4 regions of the Enterococcus sp. CR-Ec1 genome follow, and region 3 is predicted to be linked to each of the others. Evidence: predicted binding sites of a transcription regulator. Region 3 holds the regulator's gene; each other region holds the start of a gene.

Region 1 (5,512 bases), 350 kb from region 3:
AGAACTCAAATTGGCAGTGATCGTTTCTGCCATCTCTTTTGCCCCAGTATAGTAATAGTAAGTTGTCAGTCCTTGATTACTGTTTGGTATTTCTGAATTATCGTAATGAATACTGATAAATAAATCTGGTTCTTCTGAAAGCGAAGCAGCGGTGATATCAGACAGCGAGAGATAACGATCTTCAGTGCGAGTGTAACTGACTTGAATACCTGCTTCTGTCAACACTTCGCCGATCGTTTGGACCGTTGCTAGCGTCAAGTCTTTTTCCATGATCGTTTGATCTGTCGAAAGTGCCCCAGAATCTTCGCCACCGTGACCTGCATCAAGGACGACTTTGAAGTTCGATAAATCTTTTGGTATTGCCGAAAGCGCGACTTCTTGAATCGATGCTGATTGCTTTTCAATGTAACCTGTTACCCCATCATCTGTTTGAATTTCAACCATCTCTTCTGTTTGACTGATGAAGATTGCCCAACTTCCCCGATGGATTTTCCCAATGACTGTCTCTTGACTTGTTGTCTGATAGATCGATACATAATCGTTCTCACTTTCAACCGCTGCATCGTATTCTGAGGGATCTACATAAATTTGGACAATACTGACAGTCTGAGCGGTCTCTTCTGTTTGAGCGTTAAGCTCAGTTTGAGAAGTACTTTCTTGACTCTCCTCACGAGCGGATTGGTCGTTTCTCAACACAGCAAACCCCGCTGCAAAAAGCAGAATCATGGTGGTCCCGATGACAAGCTTCCCTTTTTTCTTCATGTGCTTCCCCCACTAATTTTCTTGGTCTCTCTATCATGGGACTGTCAGCTTAAACAGAACTTAAAACCTGCTGATTGAAGCAATCCATTAGAAACACAAAAAAACTCCAACCAACTTGGTTGAAGTTTCTTAGGGAAAATGAGCGATTCGACCCATTTTACTTATTTTTGAGACAACTGCTTGTAGCGATCATACCAAATGTCCACATACCCTTGCGAAAAGGGTCCTTTGCCATTATTGATCCAATCTACTAAAATTTTGACATTTTCTTTCAAGATAAAATCAATGTCTTGCGGATATTGCATAATCTTACTGTGCAATTCATACTCATCCACATCTAGTAAACGTTTCTCGCCATCAGGAAATACTTTGATATCAAGGTCATAATCGATATATTTCAATGCCTCTTCATCAAGTAAATACGGTGAAGCAAGATTACAATAATAGGAAACCCCCTTTTCTCGAATCATTGCAATAACATTAAACCAGTATTTTTTATGAAAATATACAATTGCTGGTTCACGGGTAACCCAGCGTCTTCCATCTGATTCGGTCACTAATGTATGATCGTTGACCCCTATCACTGAGAATTCACTGGTCTTTAAGACCATCGTATCCCGCCACGTTCGATGCAAATTGCCGTCATGTTTGTAGCTTTGAATGCTGACAAACTCTCCTTCTTTTGGAACTCGCATAGCAACCCTTCCCTCAGCAAGAAAACTTGCGTTTTGTTTGGGTGTTCATTACACCGACATCGTTAATATTATAGCAATAAAAGAAAGCTTTGCCTAGAAATCTTTATCGAGTTTCTGATATTTCTTTAATTGATCCACCAATTTCTGCTGGGGTTTTGGGAAAACATAGTTTTGAAAGGATTCTTTTGCTGCCCATTCGCTGTCTTGTAACGTGAGCTCTCCACGTTTTCTGCCGTAAAATAAAAGGACGTGCCATTTCAAATGACTAAAGATATGGGTGATCTCGCCAAAATGTCGTTTTTGCCAAACTACAGGCAGATCAGGAAAAATTTCGAGCGCATCATCTTCGGCAATCAAATCCAACTGCAGCTGCTCCTCTTTTGCCCATGTTTGCTGCAGAGCCTCGTACTGTTCTTTCGTCACTTCTACCAAAGGAAAATGCCACATAGAAGCTAATAAGCCTGTTTCAGGTCGCTGCACGAGTAAAAACGAGCCTTGATCTTCGATGGCGCCTGCGATGTAATAGACATCTTTTGGCTTTGCTTTTTTCGATTTCACTGGAAAGTCTGTTTGTCGATTCTCCGCATAAGCAAGACAATACTGACTGATGGGACACTCTTCACATTTCGGTGTAGTGGGTGTACAGATTCGTGAGCCAAGATCCATCAAGGCTTGATTAAACTCACCAGGTTCATCGGGGGAAATGATTGTTCTCATGGCCTCGTCAAAGGGAGCTCGGCTGCTGGCTTTGGCAATATCTGCTTCGATACAAAACAAGCGGCTAACGACCCGCATGACATTACCGTCGATTGCCGGTTCTGGCAAACCAAAAGCAATGCTGCCAATGGCACCAGCTGTGTAGGGACCAATTCCTTTTAATGAGCAAATCTCTTCAATTGATTGGGGCATTTCTCCGTCGAATTCGGCAACGATTTGCTGTGCAGCAGCCTTAAGGTTACGGGCACGAGAGTAATAACCTAAACCTTCCCAAACCTTTAAAAGCTTTTGTTCTTCGGCTACCGCCAAGTCTTGGATCGTCGGGAATTGTTCCATAAAACGATAGAAATAGCCAATCACTGTTTCCACTCGTGTTTGTTGAAGCATGATCTCTGAGATCCAGATTGCATACGGATCGTTGGTCGCCCGCCAAGGCAGATTGCGTTTTTCTTTATGATACCAAGTTAAAAATGTTTCTTGGAACGTCTTGATTTTTTCTTCATCCCAAGTTTCCCATTGCTTACTCATCCATTACTTCCTCATCTAAGAATCGTTGTATATCATCGATGGCAAACCCTTTTTGATAAAGGCCTTGCTTGATCTTCATTTTTCGTTTCATCAAGGGCAATCGCTGATGCCGCCGCATAAGTCGGGCACCTTCTCTTTGGAGCGCTTCATTTTCTTGGTCCTCATCTTTTTCCATTGGTAATTCATCCAAAATCATCTGAATGACTCCTTGATGAAAACCTTTTTGCATCAAATGCATTTTTATCTTTTGGATCATTTCTTTATGACTTTTGTTGTGAAAACGACGCATCGCTTTCTCAGCCGTATGATAACCGACTTCAAACTGCATTTCCTCGGTATACAAAGGCAATACTTCTTGAATCACAGGATCTTTCAAGCCTTTTTTTCTCAATTGCTGACTGATTACCACGGGTCCTTTATCGCTCATGCGGACTTGGGTGCGAATGTAGCTCTCTCCGTAGTTTTTGTCATCGATCAGATTCAGCTCTTTCAGCCGTTCAACGACTAAGTCTCGGTCTTGTTTTTCGATTTCTTTGTCTTTCAAATAGGTACGGACTTCCATTTCAGAACGCAGCTGATAGCTGATATAGTTCATGGCTTGCTGCAAGCCTAAATCAAACCCCGCACTTTTTTTGATTTCTTTTAATTCTTCTTCACTCAGTTCCTTGCCTTTTAATAGCCGAAAACGGACCAAAAGATCTTCTGAGACCCGCAGTGTTTCACCTTCTGATGTCGCCACTTCATAAAATGGTCCTTTTCCTTTATTGATACGAATAATTGTATTCATCTTCTTCACCTCGCGAACGTACATTCTATTTTACCACAACTACGATGAAATTCCTTCTAATCAAGCTGAAAAAATGTGGTAAAATGAACTGACTATTTTATTTAAGGAGTTCACATGGCAAATATACAAGTCCAGCTTGGACAAAAACTACAACTAACGATCAAACGCTTGGGGATCAACGGAGAAGGCATCGGGTATTACAAAAAGCTGATCATCTTTGTTCCCCGTGTTCTGCCAGGGGAACAGATCATTGCCGAAGTCACGAAAGCCTCTCCCCGCTTTGCTGAAGCCAAGATGACCAAAATCATCAAGCCAAGCAGCGATCGCATCCAACCACCGTGCAAGTTTTACGACCGGTGCGGCGGCTGCCAATTGCAGCACTTAGTCTACGACAAACAATTAGACTTCAAAAAAGACCTATTGAAACAAGCACTTGAAAAATTTAAGCCAAAAGGTTACCAACAGTTTGAACTAAGGGATACTTTAGGCATGGATGTTCCTTGGCATTACCGCAACAAAGCACAATTTCAATTGCGTTACAACAGTCAAACCAAACGAATCGAAGCGGGTTTATACGAAATGGAGTCTCATCGCTTAGTCGCCATTGATGATTGCCTCGTACAAGAACAAGATACGCAAAAAGTGATCAACGGCATCGTCCAATTGTTGAACAAATACCAGATCCCGATTTACGATGAACGAAAAAATAGCGGGATTTTACGAACATTGATGGTTCGCATCGGGATCGCCACTGGCGAAGTCCAAGTTGTTTTCATTACCAATTCTGTCAAACTGCCGCAAAAAAATGCGCTGATTCGCGAGATCAATCAGCGCTTGCCGCAAGTCGTTTCCATCATGCAAAATGTGCAAAACAAAAAAACGTCCGTCGTCATGGGAGAGGAAACGATTCATCTTTGGGGCAAAGAAGCAATCGAAGAACGGTTGAATGAACTGACATTCGATTTGTCCGCCCGCGCATTCTTCCAGCTGAATCCACAGCAAACCAGCGTCTTGTATCAAGAAGGGTTAAAAGCCCTTGACTTGAGCAAAAATGAAACAGTTGTTGATGCTTACTGTGGTGTGGGGACGATTGGGTTGAGTGTGGCACCTTATGCCAAAGAAGTCCGCGGCATGGACATTATTCCTCAAGCGATCGAAAATGCCCAAGAAAATGCCCACCGTATTGGTGCCCAAAATACCCATTATGAAACGGGAACTGCTGAGGAGCTCTTACCAAAATGGTTCAATGAAGGCTTCAAACCTGATAGCATCATTGTTGATCCGCCAAGGACAGGCTTGGATGAACGATTATTGCAAGCTTTGCTGAAACAACCACCGAAGAAGATGGTCTATATATCTTGTAATGTTTCTACTTTAGCAAGAGACTTAGTCCAATTAGCCAAAGTGTTTCACGTAGAATATCTGCAATCAGTAGATATGTTTCCACAAACCGCACGCTGCGAAGTGGTGGTAAAATTGACCCGCAAATAAACATTCGCCTGACAAATCATTTTGTGATCTGTCAGGCTATTTTATTGCACCTATCGTTTCAGCGTATTTTCAATGGAAAAATGAATCGGTCTGTATGATGAGAATCTTTGTATCATTATAAGCATCATCAAATCCCCAATCATTAAAGCCGAAGAATCGTTCGATCCCTTGAAAAGTAATGGGTCAAAATGTTTTTTATTATATAATATTTAACACTGCAAGAAAGCAATTCTAAGTACAAAAAAAATCGAGAAACATAGAAAAAAAGCCAGAACTGATTCTTTCAGTTCCAGCTTTTTTATTTAGAAATGTGCAACTGCAAGCTTCTTCTATTTTGTAATCAAAGCATCTAAACTAGCCACTGCCAGACTCATCTTCGCGATTTTATCCAACAAGGCAAAACGGTTGCGGCGAATCTGTTCATCTTCCACCATGACCATTGTTTGATCAAAATAAGCTTCAATCAATGGGCGCAGTGCCACTAAGCTTTGGTAGTTTTCTTCCATCGTTTGATGTGGGAACTTGTTCTCTA
Region 2 (5,512 bases), 610 kb from region 3:
CCATTCACTGAAGGAGCTGGCGATCAATGGACGTGATTTACTGCAGACAGTTGATCGTTCTTCTGGTCCGTGGCTCAAAGAAGTCTTGGCCGCTGCCGAAGCTGCAGTCATCACACGAAAAATCCCTAATGAAAAAGAAGCACTATTGGCGTTTGCCCAAGCATATTTAGCGAAGGAGGGATAACTGAAGAATGGAAAGCAAAAAAGACTTTCTCGTTGACCTTCAAGACACTGCGGCTGTTTTGGGTTCTGGCGGTTTAGCGGTTTTAGCAACCCCTCGACTGGTCGCAATGGTGGAAAACACCTGTTGGGAAGCCCTTGAGCCTACTTTAGATAAAGGGTTTACCACCGTTGGTACAAAGTTTTCGATCGATCATTTGAAACCTTCGCCAGTCGGAGCGACAATCACAGTTCTTATACAATGGGAAAAAGAACAAGGATTCCAGTTTGATTATCAGGTGACCGATGGGGCGCAACAACTCATTGCCAAAGGGACTCATCAACGAGCGGCGGTGGAAATCTCTCGGTTTATGAAAAAAGTCAACGAAAACCAAAGTTAATTTGTGTCCCAGTAGCGACTATGTGTTAGAATTAAAATGTATTATTAATAAAAAGGAGCGTTTTGTCATGGCTAGAGAAATGAAAGCTTTAAAATTTTATTTCCGTAATGGAGAAACATGGACGATCGAGCGCCGTTACATCGGTGACTTATGGATCAAACAAATCACGACCAGTTTTGGCCGTATCCACGGAAGCGAATTCGTTGAGATTCATCCATGTGCTGGGTTCAAAATTGAAATCTTCCAAGAAGGCGATCATGTGGCAACACATGACATCAACTTAGGCGGACTTGAATTAGGGATGTTTGCTCGTGCGTTGAAATATGAAGATATTGAACGGATGGAAATTCTTTACCGTAACGGTACACCGGATCTTGTTTATTTCCCATACAAGGACAAAGATACGGAAGGATTGGATAATGTATACCAATCAACAAAAATCAGTGAAAAAACGAAGAGTCTGTATATCGTGATCGACCCAAATCAAACGGTTGATGATGTTTATCAAGAACATTTCGAAGAATAAGAAAAACGCAGAACCAGTTGGTTCTGCGTTTTTTTTAGAATGTTTCTTGGAACATATCCGTATACTTTTTTAATAAAAGATAATCTTCGGCATATTCATCCTTTAAAACGATTGTATCGCCAAAGAAACTCTTACGAGCATGTTGAATGATCCGATGCTGAATATCTTTTTCCAGAAGGTAATCGATCTCAGACTGTTTCAGGTTTTGTGCAGCAGTCGCCCGATTCTTTTCTAAATATTGCAGCAAATCGTACTCAAGGTGTCCCGCACCATTGATGACTCGTTTGTATTCGATTTTGTCAATTTTCATCTGCTCACACTCCTTGCTATTAAAGTACCTTAGAAAGAAGTAAAGGGGGAGATGGGGGCCTCGAAATTACATAAATCTTTAAAAAATGGATCGTTTGTTAATGTTATCTTAAGATTTGTCATCGAAAAGGAAAGAAAAACGAGTCAAGTGCCGGTATTTTTTGAACCATCAGCAAACGGTTCTTTTTGCTGATGGACAGGTCCTATGTTGGCGATCCCATCTAGACCACCAGCGTGACCACCGACTAATTTGCTGCGTGCAATGGCACGAGCGCCTTCCATTCGGCTTGTGGCATGAACGATCGAAGTGAAGCCGTATTTCTCACGAATCTTATCGATGATCAAATCTAATTTACGCTGGCGTAATTGCGTTTCTGCTTGCTCAAAAAGATCCAGCTGGACATTTTCTGTATAAACCAATTTTGAATAGGTGATACCGATGTGGCGAACGACTTGCCCGGTATAAAATTTTCGAAAGAGAAATAGGCAATGAGCAACAAGCTTACGTGTATTGTCAGTTGGCGGGATTTTCATTTGTCGGGAAAAGCCAGAGGCAGTTTCACCAAAGGCTACGCCGATGTAAACATTGATACAAGCGGTCTGACAATGATGGCGGCGAATTCGAGCGGCAACTTGCTCTGCCATTTCCTTGATGACGATCTCGATTTCTTCTTGTAAATAATAATTGCGATGTAGGACCTGACTATTGCCGTAGCTTTTTTCCATGACCTGCGGTGTCGGTTCGGCTAAAATGGTGCGGTCAATGCCGTGAGCGTGATGGTAGAGCTGCTCACCAATGATTCCCATGCGACTGCGCAAAAGATCAGGACTGGCATGAGCCAATTGTTCAATAGATTCAATCCCCATCAAGTGAAGTCGTTTTTCTGTGCGTCGACCGATTCCCCAAAACTCAGTCATGGGGCTGATTTGCCAAACTTTTGTCGGGACATCTTCGTAGGTCCATTCGGCAATCAAGGAACGGTTGTGTTTGGATTCGTTATCTAAAGCTAGTTTTGCTAACAAAGGATTGTCACCAATACCGATGGTGACATACAATTTCGTTGTTTCGTAAATGTCTTTTTGAATTTGCTGGGCAATCAGCCAACGTTTTTCTTCGCGAGAAATCGTGTTATCAGGAATGAAAAGATCCAGTGTACGGGTCAGATCCATCATCGTTTCGTCGATTGAATAGAGCAGCAAATCATCTTGTCCAACATATTTGCGAAAGACATCATTGACTTTGGTGTTTTCTTTGATATAAAAACTCATACGTGGCGATGCTTTGTACAAATCGGGATGCGTCGGCAGATTGTCATTGCGGGTCACATTTGAAATTCCTAAAGCCGATTTTGCCTTTGGGGAAGCCGCTAAGATTAAGCCGTTTCCAGTATTGTCAGAATGAGACATGACGACCAGCATCGCTTGGATAGGGTCTAAACCGCGCGAGATGCATTCGACAGAAGCATAAAAACTTTTGACATCGATAAATAAGATATCGCGTTTTGGCTCGAGCGCATAATTAAAACCACCCATTTTTATCACTCCTTACCGAGATTATACGAACGTTTGTTCTTTTTTGTCAAGCGAACAGGAGCGGATGGGTGGATTTGTTTTTTTATAGAGAGGTTATTTTTGGCTTATAATGATGGGAAACGTTGTTTTATAAGGGATACATTCATTTCAGGTTATCAGAATCCGATTGGACATAAAAACGTGATTTTGTCTTTTTACCCGAAGGTGTGATTAAAAAAACAGCCGATCCATTGGACCGACTGTCGTAGCTTAAATCAATTTTCGGCAGGTAGCATTGCAAACAAACTTAAGAGATTGCCGTCTATATCTTTGACGATGGCATAGCGTTGCCCCCAAAAGGCACACCAAGGTTCTTTGAAAGACTGATACCCGGCAGCTACGACTTTTGCATGAAGGGCATCAACCTCTTCAGGGGAATCACATAAAAAGGCTAATTCAATTGTGTCACCAACAGTCATTGGTGCATGTCCGTAGATCCCGGCAACCATCTGGCGGCTATTCAAAGAGATGCGAACCCCGTCGTTTGCTAATTCCATATAATCTTCTGAGTGCTGACCTAATGGCGTGAAGCCAAGTACTTGATAAAAAGCCAGTGCCTGTTCCATGTTTTTTGTGATAATACCAACCATATCTAGTTTCATTGTTTTCTTCCTTTCTTGTGGGAATTCTTTCCATAACAGTCAATGCAGTTGCTAGCAATGAAGATTACCTCGTTTCTGTCAGACGGTAATGGTGCAACCGTTCAGCCAACGTACCAGTATGTAGTTCAAACAAATGGTTGTCATCGTCGTAAAAGTAAATGGAAGCACCTTCGCCTTTGATACGAGAACGATCTTTTTCGATCTTCAATCCTAGTCCTTGGATGCGCGTAATCAAGGAATCGATTTGAGTTTGATCGATTTTAAAGGCAATATGGTTATACGTTTTCGGCAGCTTCTGGGAGGCATCCTCCATAACAGCAAGCCATAAGCCATCGATCAAAAAGAATTTTTCTGGGAAGTAAGAATGGGGCTGGTCTCGGCTATCATAAATTTCCTCTGCTTCAAACAATGTTTCCAGCATCGTTGTCGTCTTTGCTAAATTCTGTACGATCAACGTGATATGGGAAATCTCCATCGCATCAACACTCCTTCGTTATGACGAAATAGGGGGAAGAGAAAAAATTAGTATCAAAATAAGCATTATGTTAGTGATTGTAAAATACCAATAGGAAGAGCAGAACATAAAACAGTGCATCAGTTGTGCAAGGAATAACTTTCTTCTTGTATTTTGTCCAAAAGAAGACATTTATTAAGAAGAGGATAATCACTGTCGGTAAGCTAAAGGTCCAAGCAGGGTGTTTAATGAAAATGAAAAGCATATTTCCAATAAGAGCAAAAAGAAAAGCGCCATAAAACAGACGATAGTTACTAGGTAGATACGTAAAATTGCCAAGCATGGGTTCACCTCCTATAGGCAGTATAGCATGAAAGGATCGACTGGCACTCAAAGTATATTGAAAGGACAGCTAGAAGAAAAAGCTAGTTCATGTTCTATGTGCCGCCTTTGTTGAACATTAGTTTCTTTTTTACATTATACATTAAAATTTATTTATACGTCGCTTCAAAGAAAAAGTTGGCTCAAAAGTTCAAAGCAAATAAGTGAAAATAGGGGAGTGGTTGTGTAAATAGGGAAATAAAAATGCAGCAGCTATCATTGCAAAATGTCTGAAAAAAAAGAAGTTCGCAAACGCCTTGGTTATCAGCGTTTGCGAACTTCTTAAATAGTATTATTTTGTTTCGCGGTGTAAAGTAACTTTTCTTTCACGTGGGCAATATTTTTTCTTTTCCAAACGATCAGGATTGTTACGTTTGTTTTTGTTTGATAAGTAGTTGCGTTCTTTACAAGAAGTGCACTCTAATGTGATGTTTACGCGCATGATTTTCCCCCCTAACGATACAAGAATCCTCTAAGAAATCTCTCAGACTAAAATATAATAGCATGTTTTGTGCGGGAATGCTAGCTTTTTCCTGAAATTTGTTAAGTAGTTTTACTTGACGAATTACTTGAAACGCATTAGTCCAATTTGCTCTGGATATCTTCGATCATTTTGGTATAGGCGATCGGACCGTTGTAGAGCCAGCTTGATTCAGGACCGAATTCCCATAAATGATTGTTTTTGACTGCATCAAGATTTTGCCAGACTTGTTCGCTGAAAAAATCAGCGCCTTTATCACTATTCACTAAAATCAAGTAATCGGCATCCAATTCTGCCAATTTTTCCAGAGAAACGGCAGACCAGTCAGCAGTGGCACTTTCACTGATTTCTGAAACAAGCGAGGGAACTTCAAAACCGAGTTCGTGATACAGCAGTTGACCACTTGATTTTGTTTCTGAAACCATGAAGACAGAATTATTGACCACCCATAAAACAGCAATTGACTTGCCTTGGATTTGATCAGCGTACGTTTCCTTGGTAGTAGCGACTAAGTCATCATAATCAGCTTCTACTTGGGCAGCTTCCTCTTCTTTGTGTAAGACCTTTGCGATATCTGTCAGACGTTCACGCCAGGTTACTTCCTCGCCATTTGTGACCACATAGGTC
Region 3 (5,512 bases):
TAACCTTAGCCAAGACATTAGATACGATCAATCAGCAGCGAAAAACTTTCGTTGAAGAAATCATGAAAGAAGCGCAAGAAAAAATCGACCCTGCCAATCATGTTCATCTGGTCGTAGGTGATAACTGGCACGAAGGGGTTTTAGGAATCGTAGCTGGACGTATCATGCAAAGTACCGGACAGCCCGTGATTGTTTTGACCAAAAAAGAAAATGGGTTAGCAAAAGGGTCAGGTAGAAGTGTCGCTGCGTTGAATCTATTTGAAATGTTGGCTACGATGAAAGACATGTTTACCAGTTTTGGTGGTCATCATGCGGCGGTTGGCTTAAGTATCCCGATTGATCATTTGGACATGCTACAAGCTCAGATGAATCGCTATGTGGAAGAAAATGGAATTGATCTTAGTCAGGGAATCCCCTTAGCGATCGATGAGGAACTGCCATTGGCGGAAGTATCGATCAACTTTATTGAGTCTTTAAACGTTTTAGCGCCTTTCGGAACGGACAATCCGTTACCGAAATTTCTGTTTTCCAATTTATCGACTCAAAATGCCCGCCAGATTGGTACCGAAAACCAGCACTTGAAGTTAGTGATGACAGATGAGTCCAATCTACAGCTAGATGTGATTGGCTTTGGTTTTGGAAAAGACTCAGTAGAGTTTGAAAATGATCGACTATCGATCGTCGGTCAGCTTTCAATCAATGAATGGAATGGCAACAAAAAACCGCAGCTGATGTTGGATGACTTTGCAGTGGAAGGGCTGCAGTTGTTTGATTATCGTTCGAAAAGGAGTCGGCAAGGTGTCTCTCTGGGAAATGAAACATTAGGGGTCGTTTTCAATAAGAAACTGCCTCGAGAGCTGCAAGGATTTTGTGGACAAACGATCTTATTCGACTCGGTGGCTGCTGTGAAAGATACATTTTGTGCTGGTCCGTTCCAAGAGATCGCGTTTTTAGATTGTCCTGCTGATATTGCTGTGATCAAAGAGGTCGTTCAAGCGCTTCATGCTTCAAGAATTGCGTTTGTGTTTTACTCGACGGAAGATGCCTATTTAGACGGGGTAGGAACCAGAGAGCAATATGGTCGGCTTTTTCAATTGATCAAGCAGCAGCCTCGTTTGGATATTCGCTACAAATTAAAGATGGTCGCTAACTATCTAAAAATTCCAGAAAAATTACTTATTTTTATGATTCAGGTGTTTTCTGAGCTGGAATTTGTTACAATACAAGATGGTGTTTTGAATAAAACGGCTGATCCTGTTTCTCGTCCGCTGACAGAGAGTCATTTGTATCAGCAACGACAAAAAATGATCAAAACAGAAGAATTTTTATTAATGAGTGATTTATCAACCCTACGTCAGTGGTTGACAGTCTAGGAGGAAAAAAAATGGATTTAAAAGAGTATATTGCTAGTATTCCGGATTATCCCCAAGAGGGAATTATTTTTCGGGACATCTCGCCGCTAATGGCTGATGGAGAAGCGTATCGTTATGCGACACAGCAGATCGTTGAGTATGCACAAGAAAAAGGCATCGATATGGTGGTAGGACCAGAAGCCCGCGGATTTATCGTTGGTTGCCCAGTTGCGTACCAGTTAGGTGTCGGCTTTGCCCCAGTACGTAAAAAAGGCAAATTGCCACGGGAAACCATTGAAGCAGAGTATGAAAAAGAGTATGGCGTGGATGTTTTGACGTTGCATGCCGATGCTATCAAACCAGGACAACGTGTCTTGATTTGTGACGATCTACTAGCAACTGGCGGAACGATCAAAGCAACGATTGAACTCGTAGAAAAACTAGGCGGTATCGTTGTGGGCTGTGCCTTTTTGATCGAACTAATGGATTTACATGGAAGAGATAAAATCCAAGGTGTTGAAATCAAGACGTTAATGGAATACTAAAAAAGAAGAAACAAAAAAGGACTCGCAGGAGTCCTTTTTTGTTTCTTCTGCCTTATGGCGTATGTAGGGGAAGGATCATGGTTCGTAACGATAAAAATCATGATCGTGATAATAATGGCGGTTACGTTTGCGCTCTGCTTGGCGGAATTTCTTTTCATCCCATAGCATGAACCAAAGCATCATTAGAGGACAAAAAATCAGAACAGCACTTAGAACGCCAAAATAGCCAATAACAATACCCATCAATAAAACCCATAACATAAAACCAAATCGACGAACTGCTTTCATCTCATTCACTCCTTAAATAATACGAACTTATGTTTGTATACTTATTATACGAATGTTTGTTCGGTTTGTAAAGAGGAAAGAAAAAAAATCTTCGTAAAAACGAAGATTTCCTAGTCAGCTCGTTGAGCATCAAAGCAGATGTCGATACAACCCAACAACCAATCCTAAAATCGTTACGTCAGGCAAAATGATTGGTTCTAAGTAATCATTTTCCGGTTGTAAACGAATGTAATTCTTTTCTTTATAGAATCGTTTGCAAGTAGCTTCATCTTCATCTGTCATAGCGATCACAATATCACCATTTTGCGCACTTTGTTGTTTGCGAACGATCACTTGATCGCCGTCAAGGATGCCAGCATTGATCATACTTTCTCCTCGGATCGTCAACATAAACAAACTACCGGTACTATTTGCTAAATCTGGCGGAATTGGAAAGAAATCGGATGCATCTTCCACTGCTAAAATCGGTTCTCCCGCAGTTACGACACCAAGCATCGGAATGGATGCTGGCTGAACATCGATTTTTTCAAGACCGGAAGAAGTTAATTCAATGGCTCTGGGTTTTGTAGGATCTCGCAAGATCAACCCCTTTTTTTCAAGTCGGGACAAATGGCCATGAACAGTTGAGGTAGAAGATAACTGAACGGCTTCGCCAATTTCGCGAACAGTCGGCGGATAGCCTTTTTCAGTGACACGGGTATGAATGAACTTAAGAATTTCGATTTGTCGATTTTCTGTTCGTTTTGCCAAAACTGACACCTTCTTTCATTTGATAACATTAGTGTACCATAGGTATATCGAATATTCAAACAAATGTTCGCTTTTTACACTATTGTTTTTATTCGCTAGTTTGTAGTAAAATCAAGAGGGAAAAGGAGGAACGAATATGCTATCTCAAGAAAAATTAGCTCGAATCAATGAACTTGCCAACAAGAAAAAAACAGAGGGTTTGACTGAGGCAGAAACGAACGAACAAAAAGTTCTACGTGACGAGTATTTAACCGCCTTTCGTGGAGGAATGCGTCACCATATCGAAGGAATGAAGATCGTTGATCCTGAAGGTGCTGATGTGACACCAGAGAAATTAAAAGAGATTCAAAAGAAAAAAGGTCTCCACGGCAGATAATTGTGAATTCCTTTTCATTGCTATTGAAATAAGCATCTGAATCACGTATAATAAAAGATGTAATAAAGGTAAAAAAAACCTAAATTAGGAGGAACTACCATTGTTTGATAAAATCGATCAATTAGGAGTGAACACCCTTCGTACATTAAGTATCGAAGCCGTACAAAAAGCCAATTCAGGACATCCAGGATTACCGATGGGGGCAGCACCCATGGCCTATGCCTTGTGGACCAAACACTTGAAAGTCAATCCAACGACTTCTCGCAACTGGGTGGATCGTGACCGTTTTGTTTTGTCTGCTGGACACGGTTCGGCGTTATTGTACAGCTTGTTGCATGTGTCTGGTTACGATGTGACCATTGAGGATCTAAAAAACTTCCGTCAATGGGATAGCCGCACGCCAGGACATCCAGAAGTCGATCACACAGACGGCGTGGAAGCAACCACTGGACCTTTAGGACAAGGGATCGCCATGGCAGTCGGTATGGCAATGGCCGAAGCCCACTTGGCTGCAACCTACAATCGCGACAAGTATCAAGTCATCGATCACTATACCTATGCCTTATGTGGCGATGGGGATTTGATGGAAGGTGTTTCGCAAGAAGCTGCATCCATGGCGGGTCACATGAAATTAGATAAACTGATCGTCTTGTACGATTCAAATGACATTTCCCTAGATGGTCCGACTTCAAAAGCCTTTACAGAAAATGTCGGTGCGCGTTTTGAAGCGTATGGCTGGCAACACATTCTCGTTGAAGACGGCAATGATTTAGAAGCAATCTCAAAAGCGATCGACGAAGCAAAAGCTGAAAGCGACAAACCAACCTTGATCGAAATCAAGACTGTGATCGGATACGGTGCGCCAAATCAAGGCACCTCTGCCGTTCATGGTGCGCCGATCGGTGCCGAAGGCATTTCTGCAGCTAAAGCGATTTATGGTTGGGAATACCCAGAATTTACCGTACCTGAAGAAGTTGCCGCGCGCTTCAAAGAAACCATGATCGATGAAGGGCAAAAAGCTGAAGCCGCTTGGAACGAAACCTTCCGTGCCTATGAAGCAGCCTACCCAGAACTTGCTGCGCAATTCAAACAAGCCTTTGCGGGTGAATTGCCAGCAGATTGGGATGCAACATTACCAAGCTACGAAGTTGGCAGCTCACAAGCTAGTCGGGTTTCTAGCAAAGAGATGATCCAAGCCTTATCCAAAGCCGTCCCTAGTCTCTGGGGTGGATCGGCTGACCTTTCTGGCTCCAACAACACGATGGTGGCAGCAGAAAAAGACTTTGAACCTGGCCAATACGAAGGCCGCAACATTTGGTTTGGTGTCCGAGAATTTGCGATGGCGGCAGCCATGAACGGCATCCAATTGCATGGCGGTACCCGAATCTATGGCGGGACCTTCTTCGTCTTCGTTGATTACTTGCGTCCAGCGGTGCGCTTGTCTGCGATCCAGCATGCACCTGTGATCTATGTCTTGACACATGACTCCGTGGCGGTTGGGGAAGATGGACCGACCCACGAGCCAATCGAGCAATTAGCTAGCGTCCGTTGCATGCCAAATGTCCAAGTGATTCGTCCAGCAGACGGCAACGAAACCCGTGCTGCTTGGAAACTGGCTATGACAACAACGGATAAACCAACGGTCTTAGTCTTAAGCCGACAAAATCTACCAGTGATCGAAGGCACGCAAACCGGTGCGGATGAAAATGTCGCAAAAGGTGGTTACGTGATTTCAAAACAAGCTGGTGAAACACCAGCGGGTATTTTGATCGCCACAGGTTCTGAAGTGAATCTTGCGGTCCAAGCACAAGCTAAATTGGCAGAAGAAGGCATCGATGTATCGGTGGTCTCCTTACCAAGCTTTGATTTGTTTGAAGCACAAAGCTCAGAATACAAAGAAAGCGTCTTGCCAAAAGCAGTGAAGAAACGGGTAGCGATTGAAGCGGCTTCCCCATTTGGTTGGGAACGTTACACCGGTTGCCATGGAAAAGTGATCGCGATCGATCACTTCGGTGCATCAGCACCTGGCGACAAAGTATTAGCAGAATTCGGCTTTAGTGTTGAAAATGTTGTGAATACTTTTAAATCAATCGATTAATTGATCGACAATCAATCAAAGCTAGCACGTTCGAGAATCTTTTCGATTTTCGAGCGTGTTTTTTTCGAGTACTGCTCACTCTGAAAGTGCCAGAGTGACTTAT
Region 4 (5,512 bases), 1.3 Mb from region 3:
CTCATCTGCCGCTAACAATTCGATGGCTTTGCGGACAGTGATCTTGCTGACATTGAAGGTAGCTTCCAATTCTGTTTCCGTCGGTAAAAATGAACCAATCGGGTAGCGACCCGACATGATGTCTTCTTTGAGCTTATCGGCAACATCACGGTAAAGAATGTGTTTGCGTTTCATTGCTATCTCGCCTTTCTCTCATTGGATTGGTCTGGTGTTCTCCTTATTCATCAAAGGTAGGAATGTCTTCTGGTTGCGGCTCGATCAAGACTTTCCGTGGCTTGCTGCCTTCAGAAGGGCCAACGACGCCTTGATCTTCTAATTCATCCACTAACCGAGCCGCTCGGTTATAGCCGATGCGAAAACGTCGCTGCAAGAGAGAAACGCTGGCGGTCTGCATTTCCACCACAAGGGCTTTGGCGTCTTCGAACAGCTCATCTTGCGGTTGTCCGCTGCTGCCGGCACTCGTTTCTTCCTCAGTGACCATCATTTTTTCTTCATAATTGGCTTCTTGCTGATCTGTCACGAATTCAACCACTCGTTCGACTTCTTGGTCGGAAATAAAGGCCCCTTGGACCCGAATCGGTTTGTTCTCACCCATCGGCAGATACAGCATGTCGCCGCGGCCCAGCAGTTTTTCGGCCCCGTTCCCATCAATGATGGTCCGAGAATCGACACCGCTGGAAACAGCAAACGCCATCCGTGATGGAACATTGGCTTTGATGATCCCTGTAATGACATCCACACTTGGTCGTTGCGTTGCTAAGATCATATGGATACCAGCTGCCCGCGCCATTTGTGCCAAACGAATGATGGCATCTTCGACTTCGTTGCTAGCAACCATCATCAAGTCAGCTAACTCATCAACGATCACCACAATGAATGGCAAGATCGGACGATTTTCGCCATCTTCTAAATTCTTATTGATTACTAAATCGTTGTAGCCAGTAATATTTCGGACCCCAGTTGCCGCAAATTTTTCGTAGCGTTCTTCCATTTCCTTGACCACTTTTTGCAACGCTTGCGCCGCTTTGCGAGGATTGGTCACAACGGGTGTCAAGAGATGGGGAATCCCATTGTAAACATTTAATTCAACCATTTTCGGGTCGATCATCATCAGTTTGACTTCATGGGGTTTTGCCCGCATCAAAATACTGGTGATGATGCCGTTGATGGCTACGGACTTCCCACTCCCGGTCGATCCGGCAATCAAGAGATGGGGCATTTTCGTTAAGTCTGCCGTTTGGACACGGCCAGAAATATCGCGTCCTAAAGGTACTTCTAATAGTTTATCTGGATGATCTGGTTGGGCTTCGATCACTTCTCGGAATGAAACCATGCTGACTGCGCTGTTTGGAACTTCGATCCCAATCAATGATTTCCCTGGGATCGGCGCTTCCATCCGGACGTCTTTGGCGGCCAAGGCTAAGGCGATATCATCGGTCAACCCGACGATTTTGCTGACTTTGACCCCTACTGCTGGTTGAACTTCGAATTTGGTTACTGCTGGTCCTAAGCTAGCTTTGACGACTTTTGCGTCAACACCGAAGCTTTGGAAGGTGGTTTCTAACACACCAATATTTTGTTCGATCTTTTTGTACTCGCTGCTTTGATCCGTTGAAGGGATCGAATCGAGTAATTGCGCTGAAGGCAATTCATAATCACGATTTTCAGCTTCTTCCGAAATCTCAAATTCCAATACTTCACCATCGTCATCGAGGATCTCCCCGTCTTCGTTGACCTTTTTGCTTGGTCCCGGTTTGTTTCCTGCTGGATGCGGTGCTTGAGCGGCCTCTGGTGCCGCCGCTTGCGGCAATTCTTGGAAGTGGTCGATGGGTACAAAGCTCAGCTGCTCTGGTTCAAAATCAGCTGGCGCTTGCATCTGCTGTTCTTTTGCTGATTTTTCGTCTTCTGTCATTGGTCGGACTTGATTCTTTTCTTTGATCTCCGCCATGACTGCTGCTCGCTCGGCTTCTTTTTTGGCTTCTTTCGCCGCTTGTTTCTCTGCTGCTCGTTCCGCTTTGCGGGCTTCTCGTTCGGCTTGCTTTTCTGGAGAGCCTTCTAACAACCGCTGCAGCTTGTCACCAGCTACTTGCAGGTGCTCCACTAACTCGTGGCTGCTCATTTGGCTGAACAAGAACGCCCCGATCAGCATGAGTAAAACAGCGATGATGTAGCTGCCGATCTGGGAAACAAGAAAATAGGTCGCCCCATAAAGCATGGCGCCAATCATTCCGCCCCCGACATTTTGGGTCACTTGGCTGCGCCGGATATCGCCTAACAGCGTCATCCACGTCGTTTGGAAGACATTGGCTTGTTCTCCCACCACATTACTAAAGATTTGCGCATGGAGGATGATCAGTAAGCCAAAATACACCAATACACAGCCAATCACTCGCCGAATACTCTTAAACCGAGCATCGGTCGTTTTGATCGCTAACCAGACACCATAAGCAGCTAGGGCAACACTCAAAAATTGGTACGTGTTTCCGCCAACGATCCGAAACCCGTTGGCAATCAAGGTTCCTAAAAAACCTAAATGGAAAAAGCCAAATATCGAAAACAAGACAAAGAGCAGGCCGACGCCGACCAGCATTAATTTCTCTTGCTGTTTTTGTTGTTTTTTTGTTTTGCGTTTCTTTGCGCGTTTTTTTTGCGCCATTTCTATCCCTCTTTTCATCTTTCCCTATTATAACGAAAAAAGAAGGCGAACAAAAGTTTTCCTGTGAGAAATTTTGGTTAGCTGTTGGAATTTAAGCGAAAATTTCTTAAATGATGAAAAAAACACCAGCTGCTAAGCAGCCAGTGCCTCTTGTTGACTTGTTTTTTAGTTTGGTGTGACGTCTTCGCCAAACCACTTTTCAGAGATTTCAGCAAAGGTACCATTGTCTTGCAATTCTTTCAAACCATCATTGATTTTATCTGCCATGGCTTGATCGTCTTTCCGCACACCTACAGCAAAATCTTCTGCTTCAAAAGGACTTTCGATTTCGTTGAAGTCAGCGGTTTTGCCTGTTTGAGTCAAATAATATTCTGCGTAGACGCGGTCGATCAAAAGACCGTCGATCCGACCGTTTTCTAGATCGATAAAGGCTTCATTAAAGCTGGCATACAAGGTTGCGTCATTGCCGTCTACGAGATCCTTCAAAACTTCCGGTTGGTTGTTGAAGGTCTCATAACCAGAAGAACCTTCTTGGGCACCTAAGACTTTGCCCTCCATATCATCAAAGCTAGTAATGCCGCTTGATTTTGCTGTGACTAAGACTTGTTTGTTTTCCATATAAGTATCTGTAAACAATACTTTTTCTTCACGAGCTGCGGTCTTGGTATAACCATTCCAGATCATATCGATGGTGCCATTGCTTAGTTCGGTTTCTTTCATGGACCAATCGATTGGTTGAAATTTGACTTTGGTTCCTGTTAGATCCAAAATCGCTGTGGCTAAATCCACATCAAACCCAACGATGTTGCCTTGGTCGTCTTTAAAGCCCATCGGTACGAAGGTATCGTCTAGCCCGACGATCACTTCTTCTTTGTCAGCGGCACTGGTTGTGGTGTCATTACTGCTGCCGCACGCCCCTAATAAAAATACACTTGCTGCTGCGATTCCCGTCAATAGTAATCTTTTCATTTTTTTCTCCCCCTTATTCTCCTGCTACTTTTAATAATTGATCGCCGATATTTTCGGCAAAAACCAAATCATGGGTCACCACGATCTGGGTCACTCCTTCTTTTTTCAGATCCAAGATCAGCTGTTCGACTTGCTGTCTCAAGCCTGGATCTAAGGCACTGGTAGGCTCGTCATAAGCCAACACTTTGGGATTCATCGCCATCGCTCGTGCAATAGCCACTCGTTGCCGCTGTCCCCCGGACAATTGGAAGGGATATTGGCCTAGTAGGTCACTTAACCCTAGTTTTTCTGCCAACTGTTCGGCTTTTGCTGTATACGCGGCCTTGTCTTGTTTCAGCACCATTTTTGGTGCCAAAGTGATGTTTTCAAAAACCGACAAGTGCGGAAACAATTGGAAGTCTTGAAAGACGACACCGACGACTTGTTCTTGTTCTTTTGTGTCGGTGGGATCAAAGGCTTTGCCATCCAGCAAAAAGCTTCCAGAATCGATCGTTTCTAACCCAGCCAGTGTCCGAAGCAAGGTGGTTTTCCCGCCACCGGAAGGACCGACCACCGCTAAGATACTGCCGTCTTCGATCGTCAGGTCTAGCTGATCGATGACTTTTTTAGCGCCAAATGATTTTGATACTTGTTTTAGTTCTAACATACGTGGTTCCTCCTAACGGTAATAGTCCAGTTTGGTCTCGATTTGTTTTAACAATAACGTGAAGACGCCCGTCATCACCAAGTAGATCAAGCCGACCCCAACTAACGGAAGCAAGGTACTGTCTCGCTCCATGGCGATTTTTCCGATTCGCATCACGTCTGACAAGCCCAAGATGTAGACCAGAGATGTGTCTTTGACAAGATTGATGACTTCATTGCCGACAGATGGCAGGGTGATCTTGACGACTTGTGGGATGATGATTTTTTGGATCGTTTGGATTGGGGACAAACGCAAGACTTTCGCGGCTTCGTATTGTCCGGCTGGAATCGATTGGATCCCTCCACGGAAAATCTCGGCAAAATAAGCAGCGTAATTGATAATAAAGGCGATCAAGGCTGCTTCAAAGCGGTCAAAGACGATCCCTAAGATCGGCAGACCGTAGAATACGAAGATCAGCTGTAGCAATAAAGGCGTTCCTCGCATCAACCAAACGTAGACTTGCACGATCAATTTCAAAATACGCAGGCGACTGGCTAAAACAAAGGCCAACAAGATGCCTAAGGGAATGGACCCGATTAAGGTCAGTGCGAACAATTTAACGGTGATTCCAGTTCCTGAAATCAGTTGGGGCATAACATTGACTAAATACTCAAACATGGTGACTTCCTCCTTGATAGGTTTCAATTTCGCTTGGCAGAAAAACAGCTTAGCGACGGCTTACTCCGATGCTTATGTGGCGCTGCACGTTGGCTGGTGAGGGCAACTGGCAAATTTCATTTTTCTAAAAAAGAAAAACAAAAAAAGCGCACACTGGCATTTGCCAGAGGACGCTAGATACGTGGTTCCACCTCAATTTGCCTTTCCTTCACAGGAAAAGGCCTCGTGCAGTCCTTGTGACCCTTCCACTTTCGGTTTTCGGTGAGCCGCAAAAAAAGAGAAAAAAAACGTCCCCTAGCCATTACAGCTAAAGGACGTTATCAACGCGGTTCCACCTTTGTTTATCAGTGCTTCACAGCAACTGAACTCAGAAAGTCATCAATCAATGACTGCTGCTGTAACGGGCAAACCCGGTCTCTCCTACTTTTCTTTCGGAAAAACGACTCCAAGATGTGTTTCACAACCATGCGTTATCTCTTTGCACCAACCAGAGACTCTCTTCAAACAGCAAGCCTTGCTACTCTTCTTTTCGATGTCTGTTTCATTAAGTTGTGTCTTACTTTACTCGCTCTTAAAGAAAATGT

Evidence for each region. The regulator LexA, encoded in region 3, represses DNA repair genes until DNA is damaged. The targets are predictions, from matches to a motif close to CNAACANNTGTTNG.
Region 1: recX (recombination regulator RecX) is a predicted target of LexA. The motif match lies at 3,503-3,516, and genes of this name have one in related genera.
Region 2: CXM95_RS05730 (Y-family DNA polymerase) is a predicted target of LexA. The motif match lies at 2,955-2,968, and genes of this name have one in related genera.
Region 4: CXM95_RS02310 (FtsK/SpoIIIE family DNA translocase) is a predicted target of LexA. The motif match lies at 2,703-2,716, and genes of this name have one in related genera.

The regions. Positions count from the first base shown of each region.
Region 1 covers NZ_CP025223.1:2,151,667-2,157,178, forward strand. Annotated here, with positions in the region: gene CXM95_RS10430 (N-acetylmuramoyl-L-alanine amidase family protein) at 1-762, opposite strand, end outside; gene ntdP (nucleoside tri-diphosphate phosphatase) at 924-1,457, opposite strand; gene mutY (A/G-specific adenine glycosylase) at 1,551-2,702, opposite strand; gene recX (recombination regulator RecX) at 2,695-3,489, opposite strand; gene rlmD (23S rRNA (uracil(1939)-C(5))-methyltransferase RlmD) at 3,604-4,980, shown strand; gene glyS (glycine--tRNA ligase subunit beta) at 5,310-5,512, opposite strand, start outside.
Region 2 covers NZ_CP025223.1:1,187,866-1,193,377, forward strand. Annotated here, with positions in the region: gene CXM95_RS05710 (CCA tRNA nucleotidyltransferase) at 1-184, shown strand, start outside; gene CXM95_RS05715 (thioesterase family protein) at 192-560, shown strand; gene CXM95_RS05720 (hypothetical protein) at 628-1,086, shown strand; gene CXM95_RS05725 (hypothetical protein) at 1,121-1,396, opposite strand; gene CXM95_RS05730 (Y-family DNA polymerase) at 1,540-2,928, opposite strand; gene CXM95_RS05735 (VOC family protein) at 3,183-3,569, opposite strand; gene fosX (FosX/FosE/FosI family fosfomycin resistance hydrolase) at 3,634-4,044, opposite strand; gene CXM95_RS05745 (hypothetical protein) at 4,115-4,366, opposite strand; gene rpmG (50S ribosomal protein L33) at 4,697-4,846, opposite strand; gene CXM95_RS05755 (ABC transporter substrate-binding protein) at 4,984-5,512, opposite strand, start outside.
Region 3 covers NZ_CP025223.1:1,801,302-1,806,813, forward strand. Annotated here, with positions in the region: gene recJ (single-stranded-DNA-specific exonuclease RecJ) at 1-1,373, shown strand, start outside; gene CXM95_RS08650 (adenine phosphoribosyltransferase) at 1,385-1,897, shown strand; gene CXM95_RS08655 (hypothetical protein) at 1,973-2,185, opposite strand; gene lexA (transcriptional repressor LexA) at 2,315-2,935, opposite strand; gene CXM95_RS08665 (DUF896 family protein) at 3,072-3,311, shown strand; gene tkt (transketolase) at 3,412-5,409, shown strand.
Region 4 covers NZ_CP025223.1:471,106-476,617, reverse strand. Annotated here, with positions in the region: gene CXM95_RS02315 (GntR family transcriptional regulator) at 1-174, opposite strand, end outside; gene CXM95_RS02310 (FtsK/SpoIIIE family DNA translocase) at 218-2,656, opposite strand; gene CXM95_RS02305 (amino acid ABC transporter substrate-binding protein) at 2,822-3,625, opposite strand; gene CXM95_RS02300 (amino acid ABC transporter ATP-binding protein) at 3,639-4,271, opposite strand; gene CXM95_RS02295 (amino acid ABC transporter permease) at 4,284-4,928, opposite strand; T-box leader at 5,236-5,470, opposite strand.